DNA from 2 places in the Vescimonas sp. genome. Region 1 is predicted to be linked to the other one. Evidence: a T-box and tRNA genes for the amino acid it is inferred to sense, from the RefSeq annotation. Region 1 holds a T-box; the other holds one or more tRNA genes.

Region 1 (9,903 bases):
AGGGCAACATCGAATATCTCGGCTATCTGCGCAAAAGCGTGGAGTCGGACACCATCCCCGATCTTGCGGCGCTGGTGGACGCCTCCCACAGCGAACTGAAAGAGAGAAGGGACAGCGAATGAAACGAGTGATCCTCTGCCCGAACCCCTATCGGGACAACGAACTGACCGTGGCAAAGCGCTCCCGTCAGCTTCTGGAACAGATCGGCTTTGAAACGGTGGTGTGCCTGCCATTCAGCCGGGAGGGCTACGGCGACCAGCTGGGCGTGCCCATCCGACAGCTGCAGCAGGAGATCAAGCGCGCCGATCTGCTTATCGCCTTCGGCGGTGACGGCACCATCCTGCATCTGGCCCGCACCGTGGCACTGCACAACGTGCCGGTGCTTGGCATCAATCTGGGCAGCCTGGGGTTTATGTCAGAGCTGGAGCCCAATGAGCTGGAGCGGCTCAACGATTTGAAAAACTGGGATTTCACCGTGGAGTCCCGCATGATGCTGGATGTCACCGTTCTGCGGGAGGGGCGTCCGGTGTATAACAACATTGCTCTGAACGATGCGGTGGTGTCTAAGGGCTCTGTGGCCCGCGTGGTGCGGCTGGACGTTACCACCGAGGAGGGACGGCTCACCAAGATCACCGGCGACGGCGGCATCGTATCCACACCTACCGGCTCCACCGGCTATTCCATGGCGGCGGGCGGCCCCATCGTAGAGCCCACGGCCCGCAATCTGCTGTTGACGCCTATCTGCCCACATTCCACCCGCGCGGGCAGCTACGTTCTGTCACCGGAACACATCATCACCATTGAGGCGGCAGATGCTAACCGGAAGTTCGTCTACCTCTCCGTGGACGGCGGTAAAGCGTTCTCCCTGAAAAACGGGGACAAGGTGCGGGTGCGGCAATCCCGCTTTACGACGAAGCTGGTACGGCTCTCAAAGAAGAGCTTCTGCGAGATCCTGGATTCAAAAATGGGAATGGAGGTAGCCACGCATGAAGAATGACCGTCAGACCATCCTGCTGGAAATCATCGAGCAGGAAGCCGTGGAGACGCAGGAGCAGCTGCTGCGCCGGTTGGCGGAGCGGGGCGTGAAGTGTACGCAGGCCACCGTTTCCCGTGACATCAAGCAGCTCCATCTGGTGAAGGAGCCCACAGGACAGGGTCGCTATCGCTACGCCGTGTCCGTGCAGAAAAGCAAGCTGAACTTCGCCGAGAAGCTGCGGACCATCTTCCGTGAGTGTGTGCTGTCGGTGGAGGCTGCCCAGAATCTGGTGGTGCTGAAAACTATCGAGGGCATGGCACAGGGCGCCGCCTTCACACTGGACAACATGGGCGACACGGACATCGTGGGCACGCTGGCCGGTGACGACACCATCCTGCTGGTGTTCCACGACAACGTGCGTGCGCTGGATTTCTGCGAACAGGTCAAGCAGATGCTGCGGTAAGCGGCAGAGGAGGGTAGCGCCATGCTGGAAGTGCTCCACATTGAAAATATCGCCATCATCGAGGAGGCGGACATCCGGTTCGAGGCAGGCTTCAACGCGCTGACCGGCGAGACCGGCGCGGGCAAATCCATTGTCATCGATGCCCTCAGCGCGGTGCTGGGCCAGCGGACAAGCCGCGAACTCATCCGCACCGGCGCGGACAAGGCGTTTGTCAGCGCGGTGTTCTCCGGTGTGGACTCCGCCATCGCGGAGGAGCAGGGCGTGACACCGGAGGAGGACGGCTCCCTGCTGCTGCAGCGGGAGATCCACAGTGACGGTAAGAGCGTCTGCCGCGTGGGGGGACGGCCGGTAACGGTGGGCCAGCTGAAGGCGCTGGGCAGCCGCCTGCTGAACATCCATGGGCAGCACGACGGCCAGCAGCTTCTGGACGAGGAGCAGCATTTGCAGTTCCTGGACAGCTTTGGAAAGCTGGAAAGTCTTATTAATACATACGCTGAAAAGTATAATAGCTTTACAGCGATACAACGAAAAATACAGTCCTTGCAGATGGACGAATCGGAAAAAGCGCGCCGCGTAGATACCTTGACCTACCAGATCAACGAGCTGGAGCGGGCGAAGCTCCGCGCCGGCGAGGAAGAGGAACTGGCTGCGAGGAGGAACCTGCTGCGCAACGCGGAGAAGTTTACCTCCGCCGTGGCCGAGGCAGACTACGCCCTCAACGGCGACGACAGCGGCGATGGTGCGCTGGGCATGCTGCGGCGGGCGCAGGACTCCGTAGGCGCGGTACGGCATCTGGACGACGACTACGCCGGCCTGTACCAGCGGCTGGAGGCGTTGTACAGCGAAGCCTACGATGTGGCAGCCACCATCGAGGACAAGCGGGAGGGCTTCGATTTCTCGCCCAACGAGCTGGACGATGTGGAGAGCCGCTTGGACCAGCTGTATCGCCTGAAAAAGAAGTACGGCCCCAGCGTGGAGGACATGCTGGCCTATCTGGAGCGCTGCCGCGCCGAGCTGGAGCAGATCGAGTACGCCGGTGATGCGCTGACACAGCTGGAGCGGCAGCTGGGCAAGGCGGAGAAGGAAGCCGTCAGTGCGGCGCAGGCTCTGTCCGAGGGGCGGCGGCAGGCGGCGGAGCGGCTGTCCGCCCAGATCCTGGAGGAGCTGCGGCAGCTGGACATGGGCAGGATCCGGTTCGCCGTGGACATCGCAGAGAAGCCTCTCAGCGCCGATGGCATGGACCAGGTGCGGTTCCTGATGTCCGCCAATGCGGGCGAGGAGCTGCGGCCTATCCACAAGATCGCCTCCGGCGGTGAGCTGGCCCGCATCATGCTGGCCATGAAAAACGTGCTCAGTGAGCAGGATCAGGTGGGCACGCTGGTGTTCGATGAGGTGGATACCGGCGTCAGCGGCCGTGCCGCCCAGAAGGTGGCGGAGAAGATGGCCCGCATCAGCCGCCGCAAGCAGGTGCTGTGCGTCACCCATCTGCCGCAGCTGGCGGCCATGGCGGATACTCATTTCTCCGTGGAGAAGGGGGAGCGGGACGGTCGCACCTACACCGCTGTGCAGCGTCTGGATCGGGAACAGCGCCGTCAGGAGCTGGCCCGGCTTACCGGCGGCAGCCACGTGTCCCAGACCATACTGGATGGGGCGGAGGAACTGCTGGCTGAGGCGGAAAAGTTTCGTGCTTCCATGCGTTGACGCCAATGCACCGGTTTCGGTAAAATGATAGTTGACAAACGGAGAATTTCTGCTAAAATAGTGACAACTTGATAATGCCACAGTGATGAAGGGAAGAAGTAGCACGCTTCTGCGCCTGCAAAGAGAGCCTCCGGACGGTGCGAGGAGGACAGGGCGGAGCCTGTGAATACATCCTGGAGCAGCCTCCTGAAGCCGTTGGGCGCGTAGGGATGTGTCGGGTCCGCCCGTTACAGCGGCAGGGTGTGTCAGCACCCGACGAGGCCATGTCCGTGAGGGCATGGCGAATATGAGGTGGTACCGCGATTCTGATCGCCCTCTGTCAGCAGGCAGGGGGCGTTTTTTTCGTCCTTTGCCAGGAAAATGACAACAACATCAACGGAAAGGAAACTGAAAAAATGGGAATTTACGAAGAACTGGTGGCTCGCGGCCTCATCGCGCAGGTCACCAACGAGGAAGAGATCCGCGAGATGATCAACAACGGCAAGGCCACGTTCTACATCGGCTTTGACTGCACGGCGGACTCTCTGACGGCAGGTCATTTCATGGCGCTGACCCTGATGAAGCGTCTGCAGATGGCGGGCAACAAGCCAATCGCCCTCATCGGCGGCGGCACCACCATGATCGGCGACCCCTCTGGCCGTACCGATATGCGGAAGATGCTCACCAAGGAGGATATCGACCACAACGCCGAGTGCTTCAAGCGCCAGATGGAGCGATTTATTGACTTCGGCGAGGGCAAGGCCATCATGCTCAACAATGCCGACTGGCTGCTGGATCTGAATTATGTGGACCTGCTGCGCGAGGTGGGTGCCTGCTTCTCCGTCAACAACATGCTGCGTGCCGAGTGCTACAAGCAGCGCATGGAGAAGGGACTGAGCTTCCTGGAGTTCAACTACATGATCATGCAGAGCTATGACTTCTACTATATGTTCCAGCACAACGGCTGCAATATGCAGTTCGGCGGCAACGACCAGTGGTCCAATATGCTGGGCGGCACCGAGCTGATCCGCCGCAAGCTGGGCAAAGACGCCCACGCCATGACCATCACTCTGCTGACAGACTCCCAGGGCAACAAGATGGGCAAGACCGCCGGCAACGCCGTGTGGCTGGATCCCAACAAGACCAGCCCCTTCGAGTTCTATCAGTACTGGCGCAACATCGACGACGCCGACGTGCTTAAGTGCATCCGCATGCTGACATTCCTGCCGCTGGAGGAGATCGATAAGATGTCCAACTGGGAGGGCGCGCAGCTCAACGAAGCCAAGGACATCCTGGCCTACGAGCTGACGAAGCTGGTCCACGGCGAGGACGAGGCCGAGAAGGCCCGCGCCGCGTCCAAGGCACTGTTCTCCGGCGGCGGTGACACCGAGCACATGCCCACTACCGAGCTGACCAACGACGACTTCGGCGGCGGCGCCATCGACGTTCTGACGCTGTTGGTGAAGTGCGGGCTGGCCGCCTCCAAGGGCGAGGCACGCCGTCTGGTACAGCAGGGCGGCGTGGCAGTCAATGACCAGAAGGTGTCCGCCATCGAGACCACCTTCGGCTGCGAGCAGTTCACCGGCGACGGCGTCATTATCAAAAAGGGCAAAAAGGTATTCCACCGCGCCGTTCTGGTGTGATAGAGCCGGTCATCTGCGCATAAAATGTTACTACCTCAAAGGCTGCGGCTTCGCCGCAGCCTTTGGAGCGTTTCGGGGCGTAAGGCCGCAGAAAGTGGTTGAACGGCGCGAGATTTTATACTATAATAAGATGTTACTATATGAAAGAATGTGTGGTATGCCTATGAAGACCCATGATTTTTATTTTGACCTGCCGCCGGAGCTTATCGCCCAGACACCCATCCCTCAGCGGGACGCCTCACGGCTGCTGGTGCTGGATAAGGAGACCGGTGCCACAGAGCACCGGCACTTCTTCGACCTGCCGGAGTACCTGCGGCCCGGCGACTGCCTGATCCTGAACAATTCCCGCGTCCTGCCGGCGCGGCTGCTGGGCCATCGCGTGCCTGGGGGCGGCGTGTGCGAGATATTGCTGCTCATCGACCGCGGCAGCAACGTGTGGGAGTGTCTGGTGCGGCCGGGGAAGAAGCTGCGCAAGGGCGCGAAGGTGTCCTTCGGCGACGGTGAGCTGACGGCGGAGATCGCGGAGGAGCTGCCGGACGGCAATCGGCTGGTGCGCTTTTCCTACGAGGGCATTTTCCTGGAGGTACTGGATCGGCTGGGCAAGATGCCGCTGCCGCCCTACATCAAGGAGGAACTGCAGGATAGGGAGCGGTATCAAACCGTCTACTCCAAGGTGAACGGCTCCGCCGCCGCACCTACTGCGGGCCTGCATTTCACACCGGAGCTGCTGGAGCGCGTTCAGCAAATGGGTGTAAAGGTAGGCTACGTTACACTACATGTGGGACTGGGGACCTTCCGCCCTGTGAAGGAGGAGGAGGTCACCGACCACGCCATGCACAGCGAATACTGCGTTATCCCGCAGGAGACGGCGGATCTCATCAACGAGACGAAGCGCAGCGGCGGCCGCGTTATCTGCGTGGGCACCACCAGCTGCCGCACCGTGGAGTCTCAGGCGGCGGAGGACGGCACCATGCGGGCCAGCGCCGGCTGGACGGACATCTTCATCTACCCGGGCTACCGCTTTAAGGTGATGGACGCGCTGGTCACCAACTTCCACCTGCCGGAGTCCACCCTCATCATGCTGGTATCTGCGCTGGCGGGACGGGAGCATGTGCTGTCCGCCTACAAGGAGGCCGTGGAGCAGCGTTACCGGTTCTTCTCGTTTGGCGATGCGATGTTTATCCACTAAAAGGAAAAGGAGGACTTCAGGTGCATTTGCCGGATCTCGTTTCTGACCTTGCCGTTATCCTGCTGACCGGCGGTGTCATCACCGTTATCTTCAAAAAGCTGAATCTGCCGCTGGTCCTGGGCTACATACTGGCGGGATTCCTCATCGGCCCCTATATGCCGTTATTCTTCTCGCTGGCTGACATCGAGGCAGTGTCCACATGGAGCGAGATCGGCATCATCATCCTGATGTTCTGCCTGGGACTGGAGTTCAACCTCCACAAGCTGGCCAGCGTGGGCGGCACCGCCATCATCACAGCGCTGGTGGAGGTGGGCGGCATGCTGGCCATGGGCTTCGCCGTGGGACAGCTTATGGGCTGGGGCACCATGGACAGCATCTTCCTGGGCGGCATGCTGTCCATGTCGTCCACCACCATCATTATCAAGGCTTTCGATGAACTGAACGTCCGGAAAACGGACTTCGCCCAGCTGGTGTTCGGCACGCTGGTGATGGAGGATATCGCGGGCATCTTCATGATGATCATCCTGTCCACCATCTCCGTCAGTAAGTCCATCTCCGGCGGCGCACTGGCGCTGCAGCTGGGACTGCTGGTGCTGTATCTGGTGCTGTGGCTGGTGCTGGGCATCTTCCTGCTGCCTACGCTGCTGAACAAGGCGTCCAAGCTGATGAGCGACGAGACGCTGCTTATCGTGTCGCTGGGCATCTGCTTCGGTATGGTGCTTCTGGCGGACGCGCTTGGCTTCTCCTCGGCGCTGGGCGCGTTTCTGGCCGGTTCGCTGCTGGCAGGCACCGTCCACGCCGAGCGGGTGGAACACCTGACCTCCGGCGTTAAAGACCTGTTCGGCGCGGTATTCTTCATCTCTGTGGGTATGATGCTGGATCCCGGCGCCGTGGTAAAGTACATCTGGCCTATCCTGATACTGACCGCGGTGACCATCGTGGGGAAGCTGCTGTTTTCCTCGCTGGGCGTGCTGCTGTCGGGCCACACGCTGCGGCAGGCCATCTACTGCGGCTGCTCGCTGGCGCAGATCGGCGAATTCGCGTTCATCATCGCGTCGCTGGGCCTGTCGCTGGGCGTCATCGCGGACTACATCTATCCCATCATCATCTCTGTATCGGTCATCACCACGCTGACCACACCGTTCTTCATCAAGAGCGCCGATCGGATCTGCACCGGTCTTGAAAGACTGCTGCCGCAGAAGCTGGTGCAGCAGCTGGAGCGCTACACCGACGAGGAGCAGAGCGTCAAGGAGCAGGACAGCGACTGGGCCGTGTTCCTGCGCCGCTATGTGAAAAGAACGGTATTCTATGGCGTGCTGATGCTGGGCATCGTGATTCTGGGTGACGCGGTGCTGCTGCCGCTGCTGCGGGAGACCATCCATGTGCTGTGGATCAGTAAGGCCATCACGCTGTGCGCTGTCTATCTGTGCATCGCCATGTTCATCCGGCCCATGCTGGATGCCCATTCGCCGCAGTATACGGTGCTGTGGGCGAAGAAGCGCAGCTTTCGTCTGCCGCTGATCGCTCTCAGCGTCATCCGCGTGCTCGTCATCGTGCTCATCGTGTTCCTGCCTATCCGGACGGTGCTGGGCATCCACAGTCTGTGGCTGCTGCCGCTGCTGGCAGCGGCGGTGCTGGTGGCAGGGCACTTCGGATGGTTCGCGTCGGCCTACCTGTCGGTGGAGACGCGGTTCCTTACCAACTTCAATGAGCGCCTTTTGCAGCAGTACGGCGACAGCGACGATGCCACATGGCTGGACGAGAAGCTGTACGTCACGGAGCTGATCTGCCCATCGGAGGAGGCAGGGAAGGATCTGCGGGCTCTGGGCTGGGGCAGGCGCTATGGCGTGAATATCATCAAGATTGTCCACGGCAAGCGGGAGCTGGACATCCCCTCCGGTGACACGGTGCTCAGCGAGGGAGACCGGCTGGCCGTCCTGGGTGAGCGGGAGAACCTGGTCTCCCTGCGACTGTCCGTAGGGGCGGGGGAGGCGGAGCTGCCCACGCTGCATGCCTATATCAGCGGAGAGAAGGCACTGTATACCTACACGTTGGCTGTGGCGAAGAATGATCATCTGGCGGGCTGCACCATCCGCGACAGCGGTTTGCGAGAGAACTATGACTGCATGATCCTGGGGTTACAGCGGAACCTGCTGCCCATTATCGGACCCGACGTGAATTTCGTGATCCAGCGCGGCGACCTGGTATGGCTGCTGGGCTCCCGCCGCATGGCGGAGAAGGCGCTGGATGATATGGAGGAGGCATAAATGTTCAAAGTCATCAAAAAACAGGGCAAGGCGCGGCGGGGCGTGTTCACCTGCGCCCACGGCGGCGAGGTACAGACGCCGGTGTTCATGAATGTGGGTACCCAGGCCGCCATCAAGGGCGGCGTCAGCGCACTGGATCTGAAGGAGCAGCTGGGCACACAGATCGAGCTTTCCAACACGTATCACCTGCACCTGCGGCCCGGCGACGACGTGGTGCGCCAGCTGGGCGGCCTGCACAAGTTCATGCGCTGGGACGGCCCTATCCTCACGGACTCCGGTGGTTTCCAGGTGTTCTCGTTGGCCGGCCTGCGGAAGATCAGCGAGGAGGGCGTCACCTTTGCCAGTCATCTGGACGGCCGCCGCATTTTCATGGGGCCGGAGGAGAGCATGCGCATCCAGTCCAACCTGGGCTCCGACATTGCCATGGCCTTCGACGAATGCGTGGAGAACCCTGCACCCTACGACTACGCCAAGGCCAGCTGTGAGCGGACGCTGCGCTGGCTGGCGCGGTGCAAAGCGGAGCACGACCGGCTCAACGCGCTGCCGGACACCATCAACCCCCGGCAGATGCTGTTCGGCATCAACCAGGGCGCCACCTACGCAGACCTGCGGACCTGGCACATGCAGGAGATCGCCAAGCTGGACTGCGACGGCTACGCCATCGGCGGCCTGGCGGTAGGGGAGCCCACGGATGTGATGTACGACATCATTGAGAAGGTAGAGCCCTATATGCCGGCGGATAAGCCCCGCTATCTCATGGGCGTGGGTACGCCCAGCAACATCATTGAGGGCGTGGCCCGCGGTGTGGACTTCTTCGACTGCGTGATGCCTGCCCGCAATGCCCGTCACGGCAAGCTGTTCACCTGGAGCGGCACGCTGAACATCAAGAACGCCAAGTACAAGCTGGACGAGGGAACTATCGATCCTGAATGCGACTGCCCCGTGTGCCGGAATTTCAGCCGCGCCTACCTGCGGCACCTGTTCACGGCGGAGGAGATGCTGGCCATGCGTCTGGCGGTGATGCATAATCTGTATTTTTATAACAAGCTGACCCAGCGCATCCGCGACAGTCTGGATCAGGACTGCTTCGAGGAGTTCCGCGGCGCATACAGCAAAAAATTGGCAGAACGTGTGTGAAACCCCTTGCCAAAGAGGACGAGGTTCGGTATAATAGTGCCATTATGTAAAAAAGGAGTAACGTTCCATGTTTGACATCGCATACGCATCGACCACCGGCACCACCGGCGCCGGTACCGGTATGGGTTCCACGATCATGATGATCGTCCTGATGATCGCCATTTTCTACTTCCTGATGATCCGCCCCGAGAACAAGCGGAAAAAGCAGGCCGAGGAGATGCGCAACTCCCTGAAGAAGGGCGACTGGCTGACCACCATCGGCGGCGTGTACGGCCGCGTCGTGGGTATCACGGACCGCACCGTGGTCATCGAGACCAGCGAGGACCGCGTCCGCGTGGAGTTCCTGAAGTCCGCTATCGGCCAGGTCGGCACGCTGGACGAGCAGGCCGCCGCCCAGCAGCGTCCCGCCAAGAAGGACAAGAAGGCCGACAAGGCTGAGGAAAAGACTGTTGAGACTCCCGCCGAGAAAACCGAGGACAGCGAGAGCAAGTAACTTCCCCGCATAGAATAATACCTCTCCCGAATATGCTGTAAAAAAGCATGTTGGG
Region 2 (9,903 bases), on a different contig from region 1:
TAAGATCCGCGACGTCATCGGCAAGGGCGGCTCCGTCATCCAGAAGATCGTGGCCGAGTCCGGCGCCAAGATCGACATCGACGACGACGGCACCATCCACATCGCCTCCCCTGACGCGGAGAGCTGCGCCATCGCCAAGAAGTGCATTGACGACATCGTGTTCGTGCCCGAGGTGGGTCAGCTGTACTACGGCCGCGTGGTGCGCCTGATGACCTTCGGCGCTTTCGTGGAGCTGGCTCCCGGCAAGGATGGTCTGGTACACATCTCCAAGCTGGCTGACCACCGCATCGAGAAGGTGGAGGATGCCTGCAAGATCGGCGACATGATGTGGGTCAAGGTCACGGAGATCGACGAGAAGGGCCGCGTGAACCTGAGCCACAAGGACGCCATGAAGGAAATCGCCGCCAAGGAAGCCGCCGGCGAGCCCATCAAGTAAGTCCGTTTATCCGGTTTTTCCGAAAGGACCGCCTGTTGGCGGTCCTTTCGCTTGCCGCGGCACTTTCTCCTGCGGCCAATGTCGTGGGGAAAAGAGGCCCTGTCGAAAAGTGCGGGAAACTGTGGGAAACAGGGGAAACAATACCCATTCCGCCGGAAAACCAGAAAATGGTGATTTCTCCGGCAATTATGGTAAATCCCACGGTTTTGCGCACTTTTTTACCGGCTTTATGTTGACATAACAGTTGTGGAAAACCATGTGGAAACTGTGGAAAGCCTTTTTCCACCAAGGGTTTTCCCAGTTGCGCTCCTGTTATTTTTTGCGGGAATCTGTAAACCTTTTTGGGTCGGAGGATCTTTTAGACGAAGTGCGGCGCATACCGCGGCGGCGAGACTTGCATTGACGGGAAAAATACGGTAGAATAACAGAAAACGATTGGCTCGGTGTATGCCGGAGGAATAATATGGCAAAGAAAAACGTATACGACAACGAGAGTATCTCCAGTCTCAAGGGCGCGGATCGGGTCCGGAAACGGCCCGGTGTTATTTTTGGCTCCGACGGGCTGGAGGGCTGCGAGCACGCGGTGTTTGAGATCCTGTCCAACGCCATCGACGAGGCCCGCGGCGGCCACGGAAAGCTCATCACCGTCACCCGCTTTCTGGACCGGTCGGTACAGGTGGAGGATATGGGCCGCGGCTGCCCCGTGGACTGGAACGAGAAGGAGGGGCGCTACAACTGGGAGCTGGTGTTCTGCGAGCTGTACGCCGGCGGCAAGTACGACAACGAGAACAGTGAGAATTACGAGTTCTCTCTGGGTCTCAACGGCCTTGGCTCCTGCGCCACCCAGTACGCCTCCCGCTACATGGACGTCACCGTGTGGCGCGAGGGCCGGGAGTACCGCCTGCACTTCGAGCGGGGCGAGATCGCGGGCCAGCTGGAGAGCACGGAGCTGACCACCAATAAAAAGCGGACCGGCACCACCATTCGCTGGCTGCCGGATCTGGAGGTGTTTACCGACATCGCCGTGCCGCTGGAATACTATCAGGACGTGATGAAGCGGCAGGCAGTGGTGAACGCCGGTGTCACGTTCCGTCTGCGCAATGAGACGGCCCCCGGGAAATTTGAGACCCAGGAGTTTCTGTATGAAAACGGCATCGCCGACTATATCCGCGAGCTGGCGGGGGAGGACTCCCTGACAGAGCCGGTGTTCTGGGAGGCGGAGCGCCGTGGCCGCGACCGCGCGGACAAGCCGGAGTACAAGGTGAAGCTCAGCGTGGCACTGTGCTTTTCCAACCGCGTGGCCCTATGCGAGCACTACCACAACTCCAGCTTTCTGGAGCACGGCGGCAGTCCGGAGAAGGCCACCCGCTCGGCCATGGTGTCCGCCATCGATAAATACCTGCGGGACAACAACAAATACACCAGAGGCGAATCGAAGATCACGTTTCCCGACGTACAGGACTGCCTCATTTTGGTGAGCAACAACTTCTCCACCCAGACCAGCTATGAGAACCAGACCAAGAAGGCCATCACCAACAAGTTCATTCAGGAGGCCATGACGGAATTCCTCCGCAGCCGCATGGAGATCTACTTCATTGAGAACAAGGAGGCGGCGGAGAAGATCGCAGCTCAGGTGCTCATCAACAAGCGCAGCCGCGAAACGGCGGAGCGCACCCGCATCAACCAGAAGAAAAAGCTGACGGAGAAGATCGACATTGCCAACCGCGTCCAGAAATTCGTGGACTGCCGCACCAAGGACGTGGAGCGCCGGGAGATCTACATCGTGGAGGGCGACTCCGCACTGGGCGCCTGCAAGCAGAGCCGCGACGCGGAGTTCCAGGGCCTGATGCCCGTCCGCGGCAAGATTTTGAACTGTCTGAAGGCCGATTATCCCCGCATCTTCAAAAGTGACGTCATTACCGACCTGATGAAGGTGCTGGGCTGCGGCGTGGAGGTCAGCGGCAAAGCGGTGAAGGATCTGAACCAGTTCGACCTGAGCAATCTGCGGTGGAGCAAGGTGGTCATCTGCACCGATGGCGATGTGGACGGCTTCCAGATCCGCACGCTGATTTTGACCATGCTGTACCGCCTGTGCCCCACCCTGATCCGGGAGGGCTACGTCTACATCGCGGAGACGCCGCTGTTTGAGATCACCTGCAGGGAAAAGGGCGGCGAAAAGACGTGGTTCGCCTACTCCGAGCGGGAGAAGGCGGACATCCTCAAGGAGCTGTCCGGCAAAAAGGTAAACGTCCAGCGCTCCAAGGGACTGGGCGAAAACGATCCGGAGATGATGTGGATGACCACCATGAACCCCGAGACACGGCGGCTCATCCGCGTGCTGCCGGAGGACGCTGAGGAGACGGCCCGCGTCTTTGACCTGCTGCTGGGCGACAACCTGTCCGGCCGCAAGGACTATATCGCGGAAAACGGCTGCCGCTACCTGGACATGATCGACGTCAGCTGAGAAAGGAACCCTGATGGCAAAAAAGAAAACGGAAGAAAAAACCGTCCACCGTCCCGCCGACCCCAACGTGATGGGCCTGCGGGGCGCGGTGGTGGAGCAGCCCATCACCCGTACGCTGGACGAGAACTATATGCCCTACGCCATGTCGGTCATCGTCAGCCGCGCCATACCGGAGATCGACGGCTTCAAGCCCTCCCACCGCAAGCTGCTGTACACCATGTACAAGATGGGCCTGCTCACCGGCGGACGCACCAAGTCCGCCAACATCGTGGGCCAGACCATGCGCCTGAATCCCCACGGCGACCAGGCCATCTACGAGACCATGGTGCGTCTGGCCAAGGGCAACGAGTCCCTGCTGCACCCCTTCGTGGACAGCAAGGGCAACTTCGGCAAGGTGTACTCCCGGGACATGGCCTACGCCGCCAGCCGCTACACGGAGGCGAAGCTGGCCCCCATCTGCGCCGAGCTGTTCCGGGATCTGGACTGCGACGCCGTGGACTTTGTGGACAACTACGACAACACCATGAAGGAACCGTCGCTGCTGCCCACCACGTATCCCAACGTGCTGGTGTCCGCCAATCAGGGCATCGCCGTGGGCATGGCCAGCCAGATCTGCGGCTTCAATCTGGGCGAGGTGTGCGACACCACCATCGCCTTTCTGAAAAATCCCGACCACGACATCTCCTCCACGCTGCTGGCGCCGGACTTTCCCACTGGCGGCCAGATCATCTGCGATGGCGATGACCTGCGCAGCATCTACGCCACGGGACGCGGCGGCCTGAAGGTCCGTGCCCGCTGGCGCTATGACAGGAGCGAGAACGTCATCGAGGTCTACGAGATCCCTTATTCCACCACCATCGAGGTCATTCTGGACAAGGTGGCGGAGCTGGTGAAGGCCGGCAAGGTCAAGGAGATCAGTGACATGCGGGACGAGACGGACCTCAGCGGCCTGAAGCTGGCCATCGACCTGAAGCGGGGCGTGGACCCTGACAAGCTGATGGCCAAGCTGTTCCGCCTGACGCCCTTGCAGGACACGGTAAGCTGCAACTTCAACATCCTCATCGCCGGTATGCCCCGGGTCATGGGAGTGGGGGAGATCCTCACCGAGTGGACAGCGTGGCGCACCGACTGCGTCAAGCGCCGCGTGTACTATATCCTCAGCAAAAAGAAGGAAAAGCTCCACCTGCTGCAGGGCCTGAAGCGCATCCTGCTGGACATCGACAAGGCCATCCGGATCATCCGCGAGACAGAGGAAGAATCCGAGGTCATCCCCAACTTGATGATCGGCTTCGGCATCGACCAGGTGCAGGCGGAGTACGTGGCGGAGATCAAGCTCCGCAATATCAATAAGGAGTACATCCTCAAGCGGGTGCAGGAGACGGCGGCGCTGGCCGATGAGATCGACGATCTGGAGGACACGCTGGCCAAACCCGGACGCATCCGCCGCATCATCATCGACGAACTGACAGAGGTGCGGAAGAAGTACGCCGTGCCCCGCCGCACCGAGATCGTATACAGCCACGAGCTGCCGGAGGAGCCGGCGGAGGACGCGCCGGAGGACTATCCCGTCCACCTGTTCCTCAGCCGTGAGGGCTATTTCAAGAAGATCACGCCCCAGTCCCTGCGGATGTCCGGCGACCAGAAGTACAAGGAGGGCGACGGCCCCAGCCAGTACTTCGAGGCCACCAACAACACGGAGCTGATGTTCTTCACCGACAGGCAGCAGGTCTACAAGACCCGCGCCAGCGAGTTCGGCGAGACGAAAGCCTCGCTGCTGGGCGACTATCTGCCCGCCAAGCTGGGGCTGGATGCAGGGGAGAATGTGATCTTCCTGTGCCTGCCCGGGGATTACAGCGGCAGCCTGCTGTTTGCCTTTGAGAACGGCCGCGTGGCCCGCGTCAGCCTCAGCGCCTACGCCACCACCTCCAACCGCCGCAAGCTCACCGGCGCCTACTGCGAAAAGTTCCCGCTGGTACAGATCCTGCCCCTGACGGAGGATCGCGAGCTGGCGCTGCTGACCAATGAGCCCCGGGCTCTGCTGGTACACACGGCACTGCTGGCGCCCAAGACCACCCGCGGCACCCAGGGTGTGCAGGTCATGAATATCAAGCCCAAATACCATCTGGAGCGGCTGGCCGATGTGGCCGACACCGGCATCACCAACCAGGCCCGCTACCGTACCCGCACCATCCCCGCCGCCGGCGCCCTGCTGCGGCCGGAGGACAGTGAGGAAAAGCAGCTGGAGCTTCTGTAAAACGCCGGAAAGGAGGATATCCCATGAAGAAAAGAGCGCTGCCGCTGCTGCTGGCGGTGCTGCTGTGCCTGACGGGCTGCGGCAGCTTTCTCCAGCGGGAGTGGTACGAGGTCAAGGACCACAGCTCCTCCTATTATGAGGGAAGCGGCCGCGGCGTGCTGCAGGCCGACACCTATCAGGATCTGGTAAACGACATTCTCCTTCTGGTGGGCAACCACACAGAGGAGGGTACCATCCGCCTGTACTATGGAGGGGAGGGCCTGGACGCCACGGACGCGGCGGAGATGGCCTGCCGCGAGGTGGAGCATGACACGCCCCTGGGCTCTTACGCCGTGGAGTACCTGCAATACACGCTGGACGACTCCGCCCGCAATTACAGCGAGATCACCGTCACCATCAGCTACCGCTGCACTGCCCAGCAGATGGCAAGCATCGCCCACGTCACCAATACCTCGGCCCTGCGGGACCTGCTGGCTCAGGCTCAGGACGAGGGTCTGACGGAGCTGGTGGTGCAGTTCAGCAGCACCGACAGCTCCGCCGCCGATATCGAGCGGCTGATCCGTGAGGTGGAGCGCTCCGCAGGCGGAGCAGACTGGCTGGTGCGCTTCTATCCGGATTGGGACAGCGTGGGTCTGGTGGAGATCCTGCTGGTACACTGAGCGGACCACATCCGAAGAAAACGGAAAAACAGAAAATGCAGGGTTGACAAACCGGCGCTTATACGCTATAATCAACCTTGCGTTTGCGGGCGTAGCTCATCTGGTAGAGCGCGACCTTGCCAAGGTCGAGGTAGCGAGTTCGAGCCTCGTCGCCCGCTCCATAAATCACCACCCATTTGGGTGGTGATCTTTTTCGCGTGCTCCTCGGCGCTCACCGCCGTGTCAACCAACTCCCAGCCGCTGCCGCGGCCGGCAGTCGGGACACTTCCTCGAAACCGCCTCGCTTCATCCGCAGCAGGCGGCGCTTCGGCGCTTTCCTCCATGCAAAAAAAGGCTCCCATCTGCCAGATGGAAGCCTTTTCGTATGCTGCGTCAGTTCAGATGCCTCCGGTAGTTGCCGCCGGTGTGGACGCCCTCCTGCACGATGAAGAACGCCTTGGGATCCATCTCCTGCATCACCTGCTGCAGCGTGCCGATCTCGTACTTGCTCAGGCACACGCACAGCACCTGTACCTCGTCGCCGGTATAGGCGCCGTGGGCCGTCCAGTACGTCACGCCGCGGTCCAGCTTTTCGATGATGAAGCGGACCAGCTCCGGATTATTCTTCTTGGTGAAGATCAGCATCTCCACGTTGACGTTCTGCTGGTGCAGTTTATCCAGAAACAGGTTGTTCAGGATATTGTAGATAGCGGAGTAGATGGCCGTGGTGGCGTTGAACAGGAACAGGCACAGCATGTACAGACATACGTTGAAGCAGATGCAGAACCGGCCCACGGTGAACTTGGGATTCTTCTTGCTGAGGTACAATCCCAGAATGTCCAGGCCACCGGTGGAACAGCCGCAGCTCAGCACCAGCCCCGCGGCGAAGCCCACGCCCAGGCCGCCGATAAGGCAGCTGGTCAGCGGGTCTGCGATGATGGGCACGGCGGGGGAGGGAATCAGCGCCGAAAAGATGGAGTTGCACACGGTGACGATGGTGGCCTTGACGAAAAACGTTCGCCCCAGTCCCCGATAGGCCAGATAGAACATGGGCAGATTCGCCAGCAGGTACAGCAGGCCCGCCAGATCGAAGGGCACATTCACCCCCGCCCGCGTCACCAGCAGGGTACGGATCACCTGGCACAGACCGTAGGCGCCGCCTGCGTAGAAGCCCTGAGGCACGATGAACAGGTTGATGGCCGACGCCATGATGGCGGCGCCCACGATGCCGCCCAGCAGGCGCAGCCCGCGCTCATGCAGGATCTTATTATAGACGGACACTTTGTTCCCTCCTCTCCGGTAACAAAAGGCATTATATGCACGAGAGCCTGCAAAGTCAAGGGATATTTTTGAAAATTACAGGCTATATTGCAAGATGTGATGCAATCTGTGCCGCGCACGGCACAAGGTGCGGGACACGGTGGACTTGTTGACCCCCAGACGCCCCGCGATCTGGGCCATATTCAGCTTTTCGTAGTAGTACAGATGCAGCATCTCCTGCTGGCGGGGTGTTAATTCCTCCGTCATGGCACGGGACAGGTTGTGCAGCAGCCGCTGCCGCCGCTGGCTGTTGTCGCCGGCCTGCTGCTGCATCCACTGGTGCAGGCCGGCGATGTCCATGGGATCAAAGGCGGAATGGATCATAACTCCGGTCACTCCTGTCGTAGTAATGGGCCGTCAGCCGTGCCAGCTGGCGGCACTGGCGCAGCATGGGCTGCAGCTCTGTCAAACGGCGGCGCAGTTGGCGGGCGCTGTCCGGATCGTCGGCGGTCCGGAGGTCCAGCCGCAGCTGCTCCATGCGCCTCTGGATGCGCTGGGCGCTGTCCTCATACAGCGGTGACAGTTCGGCAAGTTTCACGCGCGATCACTCTCCTTCATTTCTTGCGTAAAAAATGTGTTGACAAACCCCGAAAGTTCTGTTAGAATAAACTGCGCTGATGGAGATGCTGGTGTAGCTCAGCTGGTAGAGCAGCTGATTTGTAATCAGCAGGTCGGGGGTTCGAATCCGTCCACCAGCTCCAAGTGAATATGGGGGATTTCCCGAGTGGCCAAAGGGGACAGACTGTAAATCTGCTGGCAACGCCTTCGGTGGTTCGAATCCACCATCCCCCACCAAAAAGTACCGATCACCGTCAGGTGGTTGGTACTTTTTATTTGGTGGGGATAGGTGGAGTCGAGGTTTATGCCCCGCAGGGGTAAATCCACCATCCCCCACCAAATATTCCCGACGGTCGTCTGGCCGGCGGGGATATTTTTTTGGTGGGGATAGGTGGAGTCGAAGTTTATGCCCCGCAGGGGTAAATCCACCATCCTCGTCAAAAATACCGATTGCGCATCTGTGCGGTCGGTATTTTTATTTTCCCCTCCCAATACCGCTGCGCCCGTCACGGCGCAGCGGTTCTCTTCTATTTCGAAAACCAGTTTTCTTGTTGACTTGTACAGCGTATCACAAGAATCTTGTAATGTCAAGTCTATTTTTTCAAGTTTCTTGTTAAAATAGATTGACAAAACCAAGGATCTGGGTTAGGATAGGGACAGAATTTGTCGAAATCTGGCGAGGAGGCGTTTCCCATGAGTTTTTGTGAGCAGCTGCAGAAGCGGCGGAAGGAGCTGGGCCTGAGCCGCACGGAGCTGGCCGCCCGCCTGGGCGTTTCCCCCTCAGCGGTGGGCAACTACGAGACCGGCGTCAGCGCCCCTAAGGAGGAGGTACTGCTGCGGCTGTTCGACGCGCTGGAGGTGGACCCCAACTACCTGTACCGCGGCAGCTTCCGCCACATTGGCGGCATCCAGTCCGATGAGGAGCGGAAGCTGCTGGAGAAATACCGCCGCTTGCCGCTGTCCGGTCGTCAGACGGTCCACACGCTGGTGGACGCACTGGACATCATGGTGGCAGAGGAGCAGCGGCTCCGTCCCCGTCAGGAGCGGCGTACCATCCCGCTGTACCAGTCTCCGGCGGCGGCAGGCTTTGCCGCCCCTGTATTCGGCGAGGACTATACCCTCGTCCCCGTGGAAGGTGACGTGCCCCCCGGCGCAGAGCTCGCCGTCCGCATCCAGGGTGACTCCATGATGCCCCAGATCGCCGACGGCGACGTGGTCTACGTGAATCACGATCCCCTGCAGAACGGCGACGTAGGCATCTTCTGCGTGGACGGCGACATGCTGTGCAAGCAGTATTACCGCGATGGCTTCGGCATGGTCTATCTGTTCTCTCTGAACCGCGCCCGGGCCGATATGGACGTAACGTTCCACCGCGACAGCGGCCGCAGCCTCACCTGCTTCGGCCGCGTCATGATCCACGGCCAGCCCCTGCCCCAGCAGCATATGTAAAGAAAAAGGCGCACGGCCAAGCCGTACGCCTTTGCATTGTTGTGAATTACAAAATGAAGCCGCCGTCGACGGTAAGCACCTGTCCCGTGATGAAGGACGCCCGTTGGTCCGCCAGGAATGCCACCGCCTCGGCGATGTCCTCCGGCGTACCCAGCCGTCCCAGCGGCGTCTCCTCCGCCAGCTGCGGCAGCACCGCGGGCGGCAGGGCGTTCAGCATATCGGTGCGGATAACACCGGGCGCCACGCAGTTGACGCGGATGCCGGAGGGCGCCAGCTCCGCCGCCAGTGAACGGGTCAACCCGATCAGCGCCGCCTTGGTGGCGGCATACGTCACCTCGCAGCTGGCGCCGCGCAGCCCCCAGATGGAGGAGATATTGACGATGCAGCCCTCGTGCTCATGCAGCATCCGGGGCAGCACGGCCTGGATGGTGTGGAACGCGCCATCCACGTTGACGGAGAAGTATCGGTGCCACAGCTCGTCGCTGATGTCCTGAAACAGCGCCTGTCCCGCCACACCAGCGTTGTTCACCAGCAGCGACACGGGACCGAAGGCGTCCTCCACCTGCCACACCATGTCGTTGACCTGCTGCCGGACGGACACGTCGGCCTGCACGGCCATGGCCCGCTGTCCCGCCGCCGTCAGCTCCTCCACCAGCGCGTCAGCACAGTCCTGCCGTTCCCGATAGTTGATGCAGACGGCGTAGCCCGCCGCTGCCAGCTTCCGCACCGCGGCGCGTCCGATGCCGCGGGAGGAGCCCGTCACCAGTGCGATCTTTTCCATGTA

Evidence for each region. A T-box is a leader RNA that pairs with one kind of tRNA and senses whether it is charged. The one in region 1 lies ahead of tyrS (tyrosine--tRNA ligase), so its partner is inferred to be a tRNA-Tyr.
Region 2: it encodes a tRNA-Tyr, which carries the amino acid that the T-box ahead of tyrS (tyrosine--tRNA ligase) is inferred to sense. The anticodon was not compared.

Annotation. Positions count from the first base shown of each region.
Region 1 covers NZ_DBLZXX010000004.1:101,662-111,564, reverse strand. The annotation lists gene ACZM22_RS05460 (TlyA family RNA methyltransferase) at 1-122, shown strand, start outside; gene ACZM22_RS05455 (NAD(+)/NADH kinase) at 119-997, shown strand; gene argR (arginine repressor) at 987-1,439, shown strand; gene recN (DNA repair protein RecN) at 1,461-3,140, shown strand; T-box leader at 3,217-3,460, shown strand; gene tyrS (tyrosine--tRNA ligase) at 3,536-4,762, shown strand; gene queA (tRNA preQ1(34) S-adenosylmethionine ribosyltransferase-isomerase QueA) at 4,926-5,951, shown strand; gene ACZM22_RS05430 (monovalent cation:proton antiporter family protein) at 5,978-8,218, shown strand; gene tgt (tRNA guanosine(34) transglycosylase Tgt) at 8,219-9,355, shown strand; gene yajC (preprotein translocase subunit YajC) at 9,423-9,848, shown strand.
Region 2 covers NZ_DBLZXX010000001.1:30,897-40,799, forward strand. The annotation lists gene ACZM22_RS00125 (polyribonucleotide nucleotidyltransferase) at 1-436, shown strand, start outside; gene ACZM22_RS00130 (hypothetical protein) at 429-722, opposite strand; gene ACZM22_RS00135 (DNA gyrase/topoisomerase IV subunit B) at 900-2,900, shown strand; gene ACZM22_RS00140 (DNA gyrase subunit A) at 2,914-5,154, shown strand; gene ACZM22_RS00145 (hypothetical protein) at 5,178-5,813, shown strand; tRNA gene ACZM22_RS00150 (tRNA-Gly) at 5,899-5,974, shown strand; gene ACZM22_RS00155 (YitT family protein) at 6,186-7,073, opposite strand; gene ACZM22_RS00160 (sigma-70 family RNA polymerase sigma factor) at 7,149-7,436, opposite strand; gene ACZM22_RS00165 (hypothetical protein) at 7,417-7,650, opposite strand; tRNA gene ACZM22_RS00170 (tRNA-Thr) at 7,738-7,813, shown strand; tRNA gene ACZM22_RS00175 (tRNA-Tyr) at 7,823-7,907, shown strand; gene ACZM22_RS00180 (XRE family transcriptional regulator) at 8,364-9,119, shown strand; gene ymfI (elongation factor P 5-aminopentanone reductase) at 9,166-9,900, opposite strand.